2 linked regions of the Microbaculum marinisediminis genome follow. The protein of the gene in region 2 binds, or shares a complex with, the protein of the main gene of each other region. Links are inferred from orthologs where the notes say so. Each region holds a gene or a part of one and is shown on either strand. Other genes may lie near its edges.

Evidence for each region.
Region 1: the proteins of MUB46_RS11415 (region 2) and dapF are in contact, whole or in part, in a solved structure (PDB 5YGU), measured with the Escherichia coli proteins. The link is inferred for Microbaculum marinisediminis from one-to-one orthologs.

Annotation. Positions count from the first base shown.
Region 1 is NZ_JALIDZ010000004.1:342,412-349,352, reverse strand. Bases 3,367-6,257 are described here. They hold dapF (diaminopimelate epimerase), read right to left. Parts: upstream 5,300-6,257; coding sequence 4,433-5,299; downstream 3,367-4,432. Other genes in these bases: MUB46_RS10505 (class I SAM-dependent methyltransferase), read left to right, coding at 6,184-6,257; MUB46_RS10510 (hypothetical protein), read right to left, coding at 5,411-6,061; mtaB (tRNA (N(6)-L-threonylcarbamoyladenosine(37)-C(2))-methylthiotransferase MtaB), read right to left, coding at 3,367-4,418. Also shown: heme exporter protein CcmD, read left to right, coding at 1-30; MUB46_RS10540 (DsbE family thiol:disulfide interchange protein), read left to right, coding at 27-695; MUB46_RS10535 (NUDIX hydrolase), read left to right, coding at 767-1,324; MUB46_RS10530 (septation protein A), read right to left, coding at 1,330-1,920; signal recognition particle-docking protein FtsY, read right to left, coding at 2,011-3,141; more of mtaB, read right to left, coding at 3,138-3,366; more of MUB46_RS10505, read left to right, coding at 6,258-6,774; MUB46_RS10500 (hypothetical protein), read right to left, coding at 6,813-6,941. UniProt on the Escherichia coli protein: Involved in the succinylase branch of the L-lysine biosynthesis and in the biosynthesis of the pentapeptide incorporated in the peptidoglycan moiety. Catalyzes the stereoinversion of LL-2,6-diaminopimelate (L,L-DAP) to meso-diaminopimelate (meso-DAP).
Region 2 is NZ_JALIDZ010000004.1:534,436-541,462, forward strand. The notes cover bases 335-3,311. They hold MUB46_RS11415 (RNA pyrophosphohydrolase), read right to left. Parts: upstream 2,091-3,311; coding sequence 1,578-2,090; downstream 335-1,577. Other genes in these bases: zapE (cell division protein ZapE), read right to left, coding at 335-1,076; MUB46_RS11410 (carboxymuconolactone decarboxylase family protein), read right to left, coding at 1,132-1,524; MUB46_RS11420 (divergent polysaccharide deacetylase family protein), read right to left, coding at 2,271-3,311. In the rest of the region: more of zapE, read right to left, coding at 1-334; more of MUB46_RS11420, read right to left, coding at 3,312-3,455; MUB46_RS11425 (S41 family peptidase), read right to left, coding at 3,630-4,958; MUB46_RS11430 (murein hydrolase activator EnvC family protein), read right to left, coding at 4,955-6,292; 23S rRNA (pseudouridine(1915)-N(3))-methyltransferase RlmH, read right to left, coding at 6,496-6,963; rsfS (ribosome silencing factor), read right to left, coding at 7,009-7,027. UniProt on the Escherichia coli protein: Master regulator of 5'-end-dependent mRNA decay.

The sequences.
Region 1 (6,941 bases), 190 kb from region 2 along the record:
GGCGTGCGCCGCGCGGGCGGCAACCGATGACCGCCGAGGACACCGCTCCCGGAAAGTCGGGGCCCGGGAATCCGGCGCCCGAGAAATCCGCGCCCGCGAAAGCCGCCAGACCGAAGCGCTCGCTGCTCGGCCGCATCGTCGTCGCCACGCCGCTGGTGGTGTTCGCGGGTCTCGCCGGGCTGTTCCTGTTCCGCCTCTATGCCGGTGACCCGAGCGTCGTGCCCTCCGCCCTGATCGGCCGCGAGGTGCCCCAATTCAGCCTCCCCGCCCTCGACGGCCTGGTGGAGGACGGCAAGGCGGTGCCGGGCTTTTCGACCGACGACCTCAAGGGCCAGGGCGTGACCGTGGTCAATGTCTGGGCGTCGTGGTGCGTGCCCTGCCGCGAGGAGCATCCCTTCATCGAGGCCCTGGGCGAGGACGACCGCTTCCGCGTCTTCGGCCTCAACTACAAGGACGGCGCCGACAACGCCCGCCGCTTCCTCGGCCGCTACGGCAATCCGTTCGATGCCGTCGGCGCCGACGAGAAGGGCCGCGTCGGCATCGACTGGGGCGTCTACGGCGTGCCCGAGACCTTCGTCGTCGACAACGACGGCCGCATCGTCTTCAAGCATGTCGGCCCGCTCAACGCGCGCTCGCTGGCCGACCGGCTGATGCCCGAAATCGAGAAGGCGCTGAAGCCGAAGCCCTCTTCCTGATGAAGCACTCGTCGTGACACCGCGTCGGACGGATTGATTTTGCCGCGCGCTTGACGGCACCATTTCACGTCATGAGCGATCTCGAGCCCGACTTCCACCACACCGTCCCGCCCGGCGACACGCTGGAGCGGCGCGTGTGCACGCGCTGCGGCTTTGTCCACTACGACAATCCCAAGGTCGTCGTCGGCTCGGTGGTCCGGTCGCAGGGCGGGATCCTGCTCTGCCGCCGCGCGATCTTCCCCCGCCGCGGCTTCTGGACGATCCCCGCCGGCTATCTGGAACTGAACGAAGCCCCCGATGCCGGCGCCCGCCGCGAGGCGTTCGAGGAGGCCAACGCCGAGATCGCCATTTCCGGCATCCTCGCCGTCTATTCGGTGCCGCGGTTGTCGCAGGTGCAGGTGATCTTCCAGGCGACGCTCGCCGGCGGTTTCTCGCCCGGCGCGGAAAGCCTGGAGGTGAAGCTGTTCGACTGGGCCGACATCCCCTGGGACGAGCTCGCCTTCCCGTCGGTGCACTGGGCGCTGGGCCACGACAGGGCGAGCGAACTCGGCGAGGCCGCCCCGCCCTTCGTCAACCCGCAAGGCCAGACCGGCGACCTGTTTCCCGGCGGCAAGCCGCTGACCCGGTAGGCGGCTCAGGCCTTCTCGGCCTCGTCCTCCAGCCCGTATTTCTTCAGAAGCGGCAGCTGCGCCACGGCGAACAGCATGGTGATCGGCATGATGCCGAACACCTTGAAGCTGACCCAGAAGTCGGTGGAGAAGTTGCGCCAGACGACCTCGTTCAGCACCGCCAGGAAGACGAAGAAGACCGCCCAGCGCCAGGTGATGACGCGCCAGCCCTCCTCGCTGAGCTGGAACACGGTGCCGAAGGCGTATTTGAGCAGCGTGCGGCGGAAATAGAGCCCGGCGACCAGGATCCCGGCGAAGGCGAGGTTCACGATGGTCGGCTTCATCTTGATGAAGACGTCGTCCTGCAGCCACAGCGTCAGCCCGCCGAACACGGTGACGAAGACCGCCGTGACCAGCGGCATCACCGGCACGTTGCGCAGGATGATCCACGAGATCGCAACCGAGATCAGCGTCGCCGGGATGAACAGGCCGGTCGCCCAGAAGATGCCGAGCTTCCAGTTGCCGATGAAGAAGATGACGAGCGGGCCGAGCTCCAGCGCCGGGCGCACCCATTCCGGCGGGCCGGGATGGCGTTCGACGGTTTCGGGACGGGTCATGGCTGGAAACTCCCGATGCGTCCTTTGGGGGATACAGGCAGAGCGGCGGCGCGATCCGCCCCCGAGGGCAGGCGCCGGCGCGGCGTCACGTCACGGTTCCCGGCCGGCATCGCCGCCCTCCGTCGCATCGCCGTCGATCGCCTCTCCGACGATCGCGCGGGCGAACTCGCTCGCCGTGAACGGGTGCAGGTCGTCGACGCCCTCACCGACGCCGATGACGTGGACCGGCAGGCCGTGCTTGGCGGCGATGGCGACCAGGATGCCGCCGCGCGCGGTGCCGTCGAGCTTGGTCATCGCCAGCCCGGTGACGCCGCAGACCTGGCGGAAGATCTCCGTCTGGTTCATGGCGTTCTGGCCCGTCGTCGCGTCGAGCACCAGCAGGACGTCGTGCGGCGCGGTCTCGTCCTGCTTCCTGATGACGCGGACGATCTTCTCCAGTTCCGCCATCAGCTCGGTGCGGTTCTGAAGCCGCCCGGCGGTGTCGATCATCACCACGTCGGCCTGCGCCGCGCGCGCCTGCTGCAACGCCTCGAAGGCGAGCGCGGAGGCGTCCGAGCCCTGCTCGCGGGCGACCACGGTCGCGCCGGTGCGCTCGCCCCAGATCTTGAGCTGCTCGATCGCCGCGGCGCGGAACGTGTCGCCGGCGCCGAGCACCACCGACCTGCCCTCGCGGCGGAACTGCGCGGCGAGCTTGCCGATGGTCGTGGTCTTGCCGGCGCCGTTGACGCCGACGACGAGGATCACATGCGGGGACTTCGCCGGATCGATCGCCAGCGGCTTGGCCACCGGCTCCAGCACCGCCTCGATTTCCTGGGCGAGCACGGTGCGCAGCTCGACGTCGTCGATTTCCTTGTCGTAGCGTTCCTTGGCCAGCCGCTCGGTGATGCGCACCGCCGTTTCCACGCCGAGATCGGCCTGGATCAGGATGTCTTCCAGATCCTGCAGCGTCTCGTCGTCGAGCTTGCGCTTGCGGATCAGCGCAGTGAGGTTCTGCCCCAGCGCCGAGGACGACCGCGACAGCCCGGCGCGCAGCCGTTGCAGCCACGAGCGCGGCTTCTCGGTCCCGGACCTACCCGTTTCGGACACGTCCGCCCCGGACTGGTCCGTCGCGGGCTCCGCCGTCCCGGGCTTGTCCGTCCCGGTGGCGACGGCCTGATCTTCCGGAGCCTTGCGGCCGAGCAGCCGGTCCATAAGGCTCGGGCCGGACTTCTCTTCGCTCATGCTGCCGCCATTCCAATGGGGTCTACGCGGGTCTCGAGACGGCGACCGTCATGGCCGGTGACGCGCGCCCTGACGACCGAACCGGACGGCAAGGCCCGGTCGAGCCGGGCGACGGTGAACTGCTCGGTGCGTCCGCTCGTTTCGGTTTCCACCAGCACCAGCCGGTCGCGGCCGATCTCGGCGTCGAGATGGCGTCTCAGCGCCGCCTCGCCTTCCGTCCTGAGCCGCGCCGCGCGCTCCTTGACGAGCCGCCGGTCGACCTGCGGCATGCGCGCCGCCGGGGTGCCGGTGCGCGGTGAGAACGGGAAGACGTGCAGATGCGTCAGGCCGCAATCGGCGACGATCCTCAGCGTGTTCTCGAACATCGCGTCGGTCTCGGTCGGGAAGCCGGCGATCAGATCGGCGCCGAACACCATGTCGGGCCTGAGCCGGCGCACCGCGTCGCAGAACTCCACCGACTGGGCGCGCGAATGCCGCCGCTTCATCCGCTTCAGGATCATGTCGTCGCCGGCCTGCAGCGACAGATGCAGATGCGGCATCAGCCGCTCCTCCTCGGCGATCGCCCGCAGCAGGTCGTCGTCGGCTTCCACCGAATCGATCGAGGAGATGCGCAGCCGCCCCAGCTCGGGGACATGGCGCAGGATGGCCCGGACCAGCGTGCCGAAGCGCGGATGGCCCGGCAGGTCGCCGCCATAGGAGGTGAGGTCGACGCCGGTCAGCACCACCTCCGCATAGCCCGCCTCGACCAGACGGCGCACCTGATCGACGACCCCGCCCATCGGCACCGAGCGCGACGGACCGCGGCCATAGGGGATGATGCAGAAGGTGCAGCGATGATCGCAGCCGTTCTGCACCTGCACGAAGGCGCGCGCCCGGCCCTCGAACCCCTCGATCAGATGGGCGCCGGTCTCGGTCAGCTCCATGATGTCGTTGACGCGCACCTTCTCGGCCTGCTCGGCCCCGAACGGCAGTGCGCGATAGCTTTCCGGCTTCAGCTTCTCAGCATTGCCGAGCACCAGGTCGACCTCCGCCATGTCGGCGAAGGTCTGCGGCTCGGTCTGCGCCGCGCAGCCGGTGACGACGATGCGCGCGGCCGGATTCTCGCGCCGCGCCTTGCGGATCGCCTGGCGCGCCTGGCGCACGGCCTCGCCGGTCACCGCACAGGTATTGACGACGATGGTGTCGGCGAGGTCGGCCTCGTCGGCCAGCTCGCGGATCGCCTCGGATTCCGCCGCGTTGAGGCGGCAGCCGAAGGTCAGGATATCGGGCCGGGACATCGCGTTTCTCCCGGTCAGGCCGCCGGAGCGGCGGTCTCGACGGAGACTGCGCCCTCGTATTCGAGTTCCCACGGCCCGGTCATCAGCACGTGATCGTCGGACTCGCGCCAGTCGATGCGCAGCGGTCCGCCCGGCAGCGTCACCGTGACGGCGCGCTCCGTCAGCTTCTTGCGCGCGGCCGCCACCGCGGCGGCACAGGCCGCCGAGCCGCAGGCCCGCGTCAGGCCGGCGCCGCGCTCCCACACCTTCAGCGTGATCGCCTCGCGGCTCGTCACCTGGGCAAGGCTGATATTGGCGCGCTCGGGAAAGACCGGATGGTTCTCCAGAAGCGGCCCGATCTTCGACAGATCGTAGGCCTCGACATCGTCGACCCAGAAGATCGCGTGCGGGTTGCCCATCGACAGCGCGCTGGGCGAATGCAGGATCGGCGCGTCGATCGGGCCGATCTGCAGTTCGATCGCGCGGGTGTCGCGGAATTCCTCGGCGAGCGGGATGGTCTCCCAGTTGAAGTCCGGCGGCCCCATGTCGACGGTTATCAGGCCGTCGCCGGCGTCCCAGGCGTTCAGCAGCCCCGCCGCCGTCTCGAAGGTCGCGGCGGACCCGCCGGTCTCCTGCATGACCAGCGCGGCGATGCAGCGCGCGCCGTTGCCGCAGGCACCCGACAGCGAACCGTCGTTGTTGTAGATGCGCACGGTCGCGTCGATCCCTTGCGCGCGCGGCGGCAGCAGCACCATCATCTGGTCGAAGCCGCTGCGCGGCGCGGCGGCGACGGCACGCACCATTTCGGGCGTCAGCGCGAGGCGATCCGCGCGCAGATCGACGACCAGGATCTCGTTGCCGAGCCCGTTCATCTTCTTGTAGCGGATCGTAGGCGCATTCATCGGGAAACTCCGTGCCGGCGACCACGGGCCGGCTGGCCCGTTATATGGCGTTTTTTCGCCCGTCGCGCCACCCTCGCCGCCGATCCGATGTCGCGCAGGTGTCGGATGCTATCAGATGGCGGCCGCCTCGATGGTTTCATAGCCCTTGTCCAGGTCGACCCGCACCAGCGCCGCGACCAGCCGCGCGAAGTCGGCGCGATCAACCAGGCTCGCCAGGCCGGCGGGATCGTCGGCGAGCCCGAGCCTGGCCGCCGCCTTCAGGGCGCGCCTGTCGGCGAAGGGATACAGTTCGGGCCAGACCGGCTGGACCTCGCGGAAGAACAGGTCGACGCCGACCTCGCCGATCCCCTTGAACGCCTTCAGCAAGTCGCGCTCCGCGGCGGGATTTCGGTTCGCCGCCGCGCGCAGATTGCCGAGATCCCCGCCGTAGCGATCGATCAGCAGCGCGCAGGTCTCGCCGAGCATGCGCGACGTGCTCTCGTCATAACGCGCATAGCCGGAGCGGTTCAGCACCCGCACCCGGGCCTCCCAGCCGGCGGCCAGCATCGCCTCCGGCGTCGTCCAGCCGGCCGCGAACAACGCCCCGGCCGCCGACAGCGCCGCGTTCGCCCGGATGCGCGCGCTGAACAGCAGCGCGGCGACCAGCCAGCAAAACAGCGCCGACGGCGTGCCCGCCGCGATATCGATCCCGAGCTCGTCGCAGAAGGTCCGCCCGTAGATATCGAGCAGGGCCCGGACGCGTTTCGTCTTTACCGGTTTCACCAGGACGCGCCTCCCCGCGCGCCACTTTACCGCAACCGGCAACGCGATCGACATCTTGCCGGACGGCAGGCGGATCCGTAGCGTCGCCCCGGACCTTAAGGACACACGCCAAGGAGACCGGCATGCATCCCGGCCCCAAGTTACCGTCACCGTGGGTGACCCGCTTCCTGTCGGGCACCAGGGCCGGCGGCACGATGCTCGATGTCGCCTGCGGATCGGGCCGGCACCTGCGGCACGGGCTCGACCAGGGCCTCGTCGTCACCGGCATCGACCGCGATCTGTCCGACGCCGAGGATCTGGGCGAGCGCGGCGACGTCGCCCTGATCGAGGCGGACCTGGAGACCGGCCGTCCGTTTCCGCTGAGGGACCTGCGGTTCGACGCCGTGGTCGTCACCCACTACCTGTGGCGGCCGATCCTGTCCGACATCGTCGGCTGCGTCGCCGACGACGGCGTCTTCGTCTACGAGACCTTCGCGCTCGGCCACCACCGCGAGGGCCGACCGATGCGGCCGGATTTCCTGCTGAAGCCCAACGAGCTGCTGGAGGTGGCATTGCCCCGCCTCGTGGTCATCGCCTACGAGCATGGCGAACTGCCCGGCGACGACGCTCACGGCGGGCACGCCCGCGTCGTCCAGCGCATCGCCGCCTGCGGACCCGGGCACCGCTGGGCCGGCGACACCCCCTTCGTATTCGCCGACGACCGCCCCCGATAGCGGGGCACGAAAGGCGCCGGCGGATCGCGAAACCGGCGTTACACCTTGATAAACGGACGATTGTCGGCCATATAGCGGCCATCCGAGACTCGCGGGCCGCGTTGCTTGAATATCCGCACAAGATATTTTGCCCGCTGGAATTGATCTCGTTTCTTCATTCGACAGCC
Region 2 (7,027 bases):
AGTCGCGAGGCGGTGCGCCTGAATTCCGCGGCGCTGTCTCCGCGGGCGTACAGCGCATCGGGCTCGGCATCCGCGGAGACGACGAGCTTGACCTTCTGGTCATAGAGCGTGTCGATCAGGAGGACGAAGCGGCGCGCTTCGTTGCGCTGGGCGGGCCCGAGTTGCGGCACGGCGTCGAGGAAGACCGTATGGAAGGTCGCGGCGATCTTCAGATAGTCGTTGGCGCCGAGCGGGGCTTCGCACAGGTCGGCGAAGGTAAACCGCGCTATGCCGTCGAAGCTTTCCGGTACCGGAACCTGCCGCCCCAGGACTTCCAGCGTCGTCGGCCGACCATGCGCGGCCCCGGTCAGGCGCTTCCAGGTCTCGTCCATGGCGTGGTGGGCATCGTCGTCGGCGGGCGAGAAATAGAGATCCGACGAGCGCAGGCGGCCGAGCCGGTAGTCGGATGTCGCATCGAGGCAGATGACGTCGGTCCGTTCCTTCAGTAATGCGATGAAAGGCAGGAACAGCGCCCGGTTCAGCCCGTCGGCGTAAAGCCCGTCCGGCGCCGCGTTCGAGGTGGTGACGAGCACCACGCCGCGATCGAACAGCCGGGTGAACAGGCGGCCGAGGATCATGGCGTCGGCGATGTCGTCGACATGGAACTCGTCGAGGCAGAGGAGCCGGGTCTCGGCGGCGATCTCGTCGGCGACCGGCCCGATCGGATCGTCTCCCTTGACCGCGCCGGCCTTGGATTTCTGGCGCCAGGCGTGGACGCGGCGGTGCACGTCGGCCATGAAATCGTTGAAATGGGCGCGACGCTTCCGCTTCAGGCCGGTGGCCTCGTAGAACAGGTCGACGAGCATCGTCTTGCCGCGGCCGACCTCGCCGAAGATATAGAGCCCCTTGAGCGGGGCCGCCTTCTGGCGGCGGGCGAACAGCCAGCCGAGATTCGAGCCCTTCTCCGCCAGGCGCCGGTTGACGAGTTCGGTCGACAGGCGCGTCAGGCGCTCGACGATCCGGGCCTGCGCCGGGTCATGGGCGATCTCGCCGGCCTCGACAAGGGCGGCGTATCGCTCGCTGGGCGTCTGCATCATCGGGAGTCTTCGGAGGAAAGGTTACGAGTCCGGGATAAACGGCTGTTTTCGGGGGCTATTTGAATGCCTCGTCGACGGGCACCTGCAGGCCGTTGACGAGCCGGTTGGTCTCGTTGGCCATGCCGACCACGGCGATCAGCTCCATCAGCATCTCGTCGGTCATGCCCTTGGCGCGGGCCGACGCGGTGTGCGAGCGGATGCAGTATTCGCAGTTGTTTGTGGCGGAAACGGCTACGTAGATCATCTCCTTGACCAGCGGGTCGAGGGCGCCGGGGGCCATCACTTCCTTGACGCTTTCCCAGGTGCGCCTGAGCAGGACCGGATCATGGGCGAGCGCGCGCCAGAAATTGTTGACGAAATCGGTGTTGCGGGTCTTGCGGATGTCGTCGAACACGGCGCGCGCCTCGGGCGAGGCGGCGGCGTCATCGAGGATCGGCACGATGGTCATGGCGGTCGGCTCCCTGGTCGGTTCGGTCGGCGAAAGGTCGGACGCCGTCGGCCCTATTTAAGCGCATCGGCGAATTCGGCGACAATGCGACGATAGACGTCGCGTTTGAACGGCACCACCAGCTCGGTCAGCTCTTCGAGCGGCGCCCATTTCCAGGCATTGAACTCGGCCTTGTGGTGGCCGCCGCCGGGCGTGAGGATGTCGATCTCGGACTCCTCGCCGGTGAAGCGCAGCAGATACCATTTCTGCGTCTGGCCGCGGTAGCGCCCCTTCCAGGCCTTGCCCACCAGTTCGGGCGGCAGGTCGTAGCGGATCCAGTCCCGGGATTCGGCGACAAGGCGCACCGAGCGGATGCTGGTTTCCTCGTAGAGCTCCCGGTAGACGGCCTCCAGCGGGTCCTCGCCGTCGTCGATGCCGCCCTGCGGCATCTGCCACCAGGTTCCAGGCCCTTCCGGCTCCTCGGGCCCGTCGGCGCGGTGGCCGATGAAGACCAGCCCGTCGCCGTTGACGACGAGCGCGCCGACGCAGGGGCGGTAGGGAAGGGTTTCCGGGTCGGTTTTCGCCATGGCTGATCCTGTTGGCCGATCCCGCGGGCGGATGCGGGCCTTGACCGGGGTTTTCTCGCGGTCCGCGGCATTCCTACGGTCCGCGATGTTCTTATGGTTCGGGGGATTTCTGACAGCCCGGGGCGATCTGTCAACCGGCGTGTGCCACCGCGGGCGCAGGCGCGGCGCTGGATGTCGCCCTCAGGTCTCGCCGCCGCTTGCCGCCGCGCTGGCGGGGATCAGCACGATGCCCTTGCCCTGGAGCCCGTCGGCCCAGGCGTCGATGGCGTCGATGGCGATCGGAAGGCCGGAGGCGACGCCGACGGCGACACCCTTCTGCCGGGCGATGTCCTCGAGCCGGGCGAGCTGCGCGTCGATATCGGCGCGCGCGGGCACCGCGTCGACGACGATATCGGCCTTCGCGAAGGGCAGGCCGACCTCCGAGGCGATACGCCCGGCGACCGAGCGAGACGACGACCCGTCATCGACATAGATGAGGCCGCGGTCGCGCAGTTCGCCGAGCATCGGGCGCAGCGACTGGTCGGACGCGGTGAAGCGGGCGCCCATGTAGTTGACGATGCCGACATACCCGGTGAAGCGGCTCATCACCCAGTGCAGGCGGTCGCGGTTCTGGTCGACGCTGAGGCCGGTCAGAAGCGTGTGCGGGCCGGGATCGTTGTCGGGATAGTCATAGGGCTCCAGCGGCACCTGCAGCGCGAGCTCGTGCCCGGCCTGGCGGGCCCGGCCGGTCAGGCGATCGGTCTCGTCGCCATAGGGCGCGAAGGCCAGCGTCACCTCGCGCGGCAGCCGGTCGATGGCGGCTTCCGTCGCGGTGGTCGACAGGCCCATACCGCCGATCAGGATGGCGATCCGCGGCCGGTCCTCGCCGATCGTTCCCCTGGCGGCGGAATAGACCTCGGCGGCGCGGCGGCCGTCGCGGTCGATGACCGGCAGAGGCCCGTAGGGGCCGCTTTCGAGAAGGCTGGTGTCGAGCGAGGCCTGCACGGTTCCGCCGGACGCGGGGCTGGCTCCCGGGGATGCGGAGCCTGTGTAGTTGGAGGGTGCGGCAAGCGGATCGGAGATGACGATGTCGGCCGGCGGCTGGCTGTGGCCGCTCGGCAGCGGCTCGGCCTCGCGCGAATCCACGGTCGGCCGGATGCCGAGATCGTCGCCGCTGTCGGCCTGGATCGCGGTGGGATGGTCGAGCGCGACGACCACGACGGGCTCGCCGCCATGCGGATCGTCGACGAAGATCAGCCATCCGACCACGAACAGGGCGAGGGCGCCCGTCAGGACAAGCAGGGAGCCAAGCACGGTGACGCGGCTCAGCCGCTTGCGCCACACCTGCCAGAATCCCCCTGGCGAAGTCAGATCATCCGCCGCCATGATCCATCCGTTGCAACGGTCGCTTTACCCAGGGTCGCTGTACCCCGATCTCGGGTCCCGCCCCGCAGAAGTTCGGGCCGGAAACCGGGATCGGGAATTGGGCCCCGGGGGGGCCTGGAGCCAGGCACCTCGCGGCGGGCCTCTCGCCGCGACGTCGCCTGAAGCCTCAGCCCGTCAGTTGGGCACGCCCGCGCCCGGATCCGGCGGGAACAGGCTGTTGACCTGGACCCCGCGCAACAGGTCGAGCGCGTAGTTCAGTTGCTTGTCCTTTTCCTTCTCCGGCGGGATGTAGGCGGACGACCCGCCCTCTTCCTTGCCGGCTTCCGACTGCAGATGCCCGCGCAGCGACGACTCGCCCTTCGACGTGGTCGCGCCCTTCAGCTCCTCGGGCACCTCCTGCTCGATGATGATATCGGGCTCGATGCCCTTGGCCTGGATCGAGCGGCCGGAGGGGGTGTAGTAGCGCGCGGTGGTGAGCCGGAGCGCGCCGTTGGAGCCCAGCGGGATGATCGTCTGCACCGATCCCTTGCCGAAGGACCGCGTTCCCACGACGGTCGCGCGGCGGTGATCCTGCAGCGCGCCGGCGACGATCTCGGAGGCCGAGGCCGACCCGCCGTTGATCAGCACGATGACCGGCTTGCCCTTGATCAGGTCGCCGGAACGGGCGTTGTAGCGCTGGCTCTCGTCGGTGTTACGGCCGCGGGTCGAGACGATCTCGCCGCGATCGAGGAACGTGTCGGAGACGGCGATGGCCTGGTCGAGCAATCCGCCGGGATTGTTGCGCAGGTCGATGACGAAGCCCTTGAGCTTGTCCGCCGGAATCTCGCCCTCGAGGCTCTCGATGGCGGTCTTCAGGTTTTCGAAGGTCTGCTCGTTGAACTGGGTGATGCGGATATAGCCGACATCGTCCTCGGTGTTGGAGCGCACGGCGCGGATCTGGATGATGTCGCGCACCACCGTGATCTCGACCGGCTCGTCGGCGCCTTCGCGCCGGATCGTCAGCTCGATCGGGGTGTTGACCCGGCCGCGCATCTTCTCGACCGCCTCCGAAAGGGTCAGGCCGAGCACCGCCTCGCCGTCGAGATGGGTGATGAGGTCGCCGGCCATGACGCCGGCGCGGGCGGCCGGCGTGTCGTCGATCGGCGTGACCACCTTGACCAGGCCGTCCTCCATCGTGACCTCGATGCCGAGGCCGCCGAACTCGCCGCGGGTCTGCACCTGCATGTCGCGGTAGTTCTTGGGCGACATGTAGCTGGAATGCGGATCGAGCGCCGCCAGCATGCCGTTGATCGCCGACTCGACGAGCTGCGCGTCGTCGGGCTGCTCGACATAGTCCGCCTTGACGCGTTCGAAGACGTCGCCGAACAGGTTCAACTGGCGATAGGTGTCGGCATTGCCGGCGGCTTCCGCCGCTCCGCTCATGTGCCAAGGCTGCGACACCGCGAAGGTCGCGGCCGCACCCACCATCATTCCCAGCACTAGTATCGTCGTTCTACGCATTATCCGCCTGCTCCCGTGCGGCCTTTCGCCCACCAAGGGGCGGGATCGATGGGGTGCCCATCCTTCCGAAATTCGACATACAGGACCGGCTGGCTTCGTCCGACAGTTATGCTTTCGGCGCTCGCCATCAATAGCCCGGCCATCTGTCCCACTGGTTCACCGGTCAATACGAACTGACCCAGGTCAACCGCGATAGTCTCCATGCCGGCGAGCAATACATGATATCCGTCGCCGGCATTCAGGATCAAGAGTTGCCCGTAGGACCGGAACGGTCCCGCATAAACGACCCAACCGTCGCTCGGCGCGGTCACCTGGGCCCGCGCGCGCGTCGCGATCGAGATGCCGCGCGCCGGACTGCCGATCTCGTCCGGCGTGCCGAAATCGCGCGTCACCGCGCCTGTAACCGGCTTGGGAAGCAGGCCAACCGCCTGCGAAAAGGCGATTGCCGGCTCGAGCCGGGCCGGGTCGCGCAGGGCGCCGCGCGCCTGTTCCGGCGTTGCCCGCGGCCTCGCGGCGGCTTCCCGCTCGCGCCGGGCGACGGCGATCTCGCGGTCGATCGAGGCGATCAATTCTTCGAGATTACGCGCCTCCGCGGCAAGTTCTTTCGCCTTTTCGCGAATCGATCCGAGTTCTTCCTCGCCCTTCGCCACGGACTCCCGCTTGGCCTCCACGAGGGCGGCGATGCGGCGCCGTTCGCCGGCGAGATCACGCGACCGGGCCAGCAAACGCGCCTTTTCGGCGTCGATCTGCCGCTTCAGCCGGCCCATTTCCTCCAGATCCCATGCCAGCGCCTCGGTCTCGATACGGACGCCGGGCAGGACGGCGCCGAGCAGAATCGCCGTGCGCACGGTCTTCAGGGCGTCGGAGGGCTCGACCAGAACCGCCGGCGGCGGCCTGCGGCCCATGCGCTGCAGGGCGCCGAGCAGTTCCGACAGCAGGCCCGAGCGGGCGCGGAACGAGGCGCGCAATTCATCCTCGCGCTGCTCAAGCTCATCGATGCGGTCCTCGACCGCGTCGATGGAGGCCTCGATGTCCTGCACGCGCGCGGCGGTCTCGATCAGCTGCTCGTTGAGCGCGACGCGGTCCTTGCGCAGGGTCTCGATCTCGGCGGCGAGCGCGGCTTCGGCGGCGTGCTGGGACTCGATGTCCCTGCGCAGGGCCTCCAGCGCCTTCTCCTTCTCGACCCGCTTGATATCGGCCGCCTGCTTCTCGGAGGCCACCTGCTCGGCGGCTGGCTGCTCGGCGTTCGCGGCCGGAATCGGGACGCACGTCAGGGCGGCCGTGGCGAGGAACGCCGCGACCGCCGGAACCCGGCGCGTCGAAACACGGAATCGCATGGGGCCGATACTAGGGTCCTGAGCGTTAACGGGTTGATAACCGTATCTTTGCGGCAAGAACGCGGCCGGCGCCAGTTAAGATCCGTCCATGTTCCCGGTCGATCCGCTCCGGGCCGATCCGCTCCGGGCCGATCAGTTCCGGGCCGATAAATTCCGGGCCGGCCATGTTCGCGACAGGCCATGTTCGCGATTGGCCTGGGGGCCTAGGCGCGATGATAGGGGTGGCCGGACAGGATCGTCACCGCCCGGTAGAGCTGTTCGGCGAGCATGGCGCGCACGAGCTGGTGCGGCCAGGTCATCGCGCCGAAGGACAGCAGCAGATCGGCGCCGTTACGCGCCGCCTTGCCGTGGCCGTCCGGGCCGCCGATCAGGAACGCGGTGGCGGGCGCGCCCTGATCGCGCCAGTCGCCGAGGAGGCCGGCGAAGGTCTCGCTCGAGACGGTCTTGCCGCGCTCGTCGAGGACGATGCGCCGCGATCCCGGTTTCATGCGGGCAAGCAGGGCGTCGGCTTCCCAGTCGGCGCTCCTGCCATCGGGAAGCTCGCCGACGGCGAAGCCGCTCAGGCCGATCGTCCGGCCGCCGCCGCGGGCGCGCTCCAGATAGCGCTCGACAAGGGTGTGTTCGCCGCCTCCCGCCTTGAGGCGCCCGACGGCGAGGATATCGATTCTCATGGTGCCGCCGGCGGCGTCAAAACCGCCGGCCCGGTCAGAGGCGCGTCAGATCACCGCCCGTTCG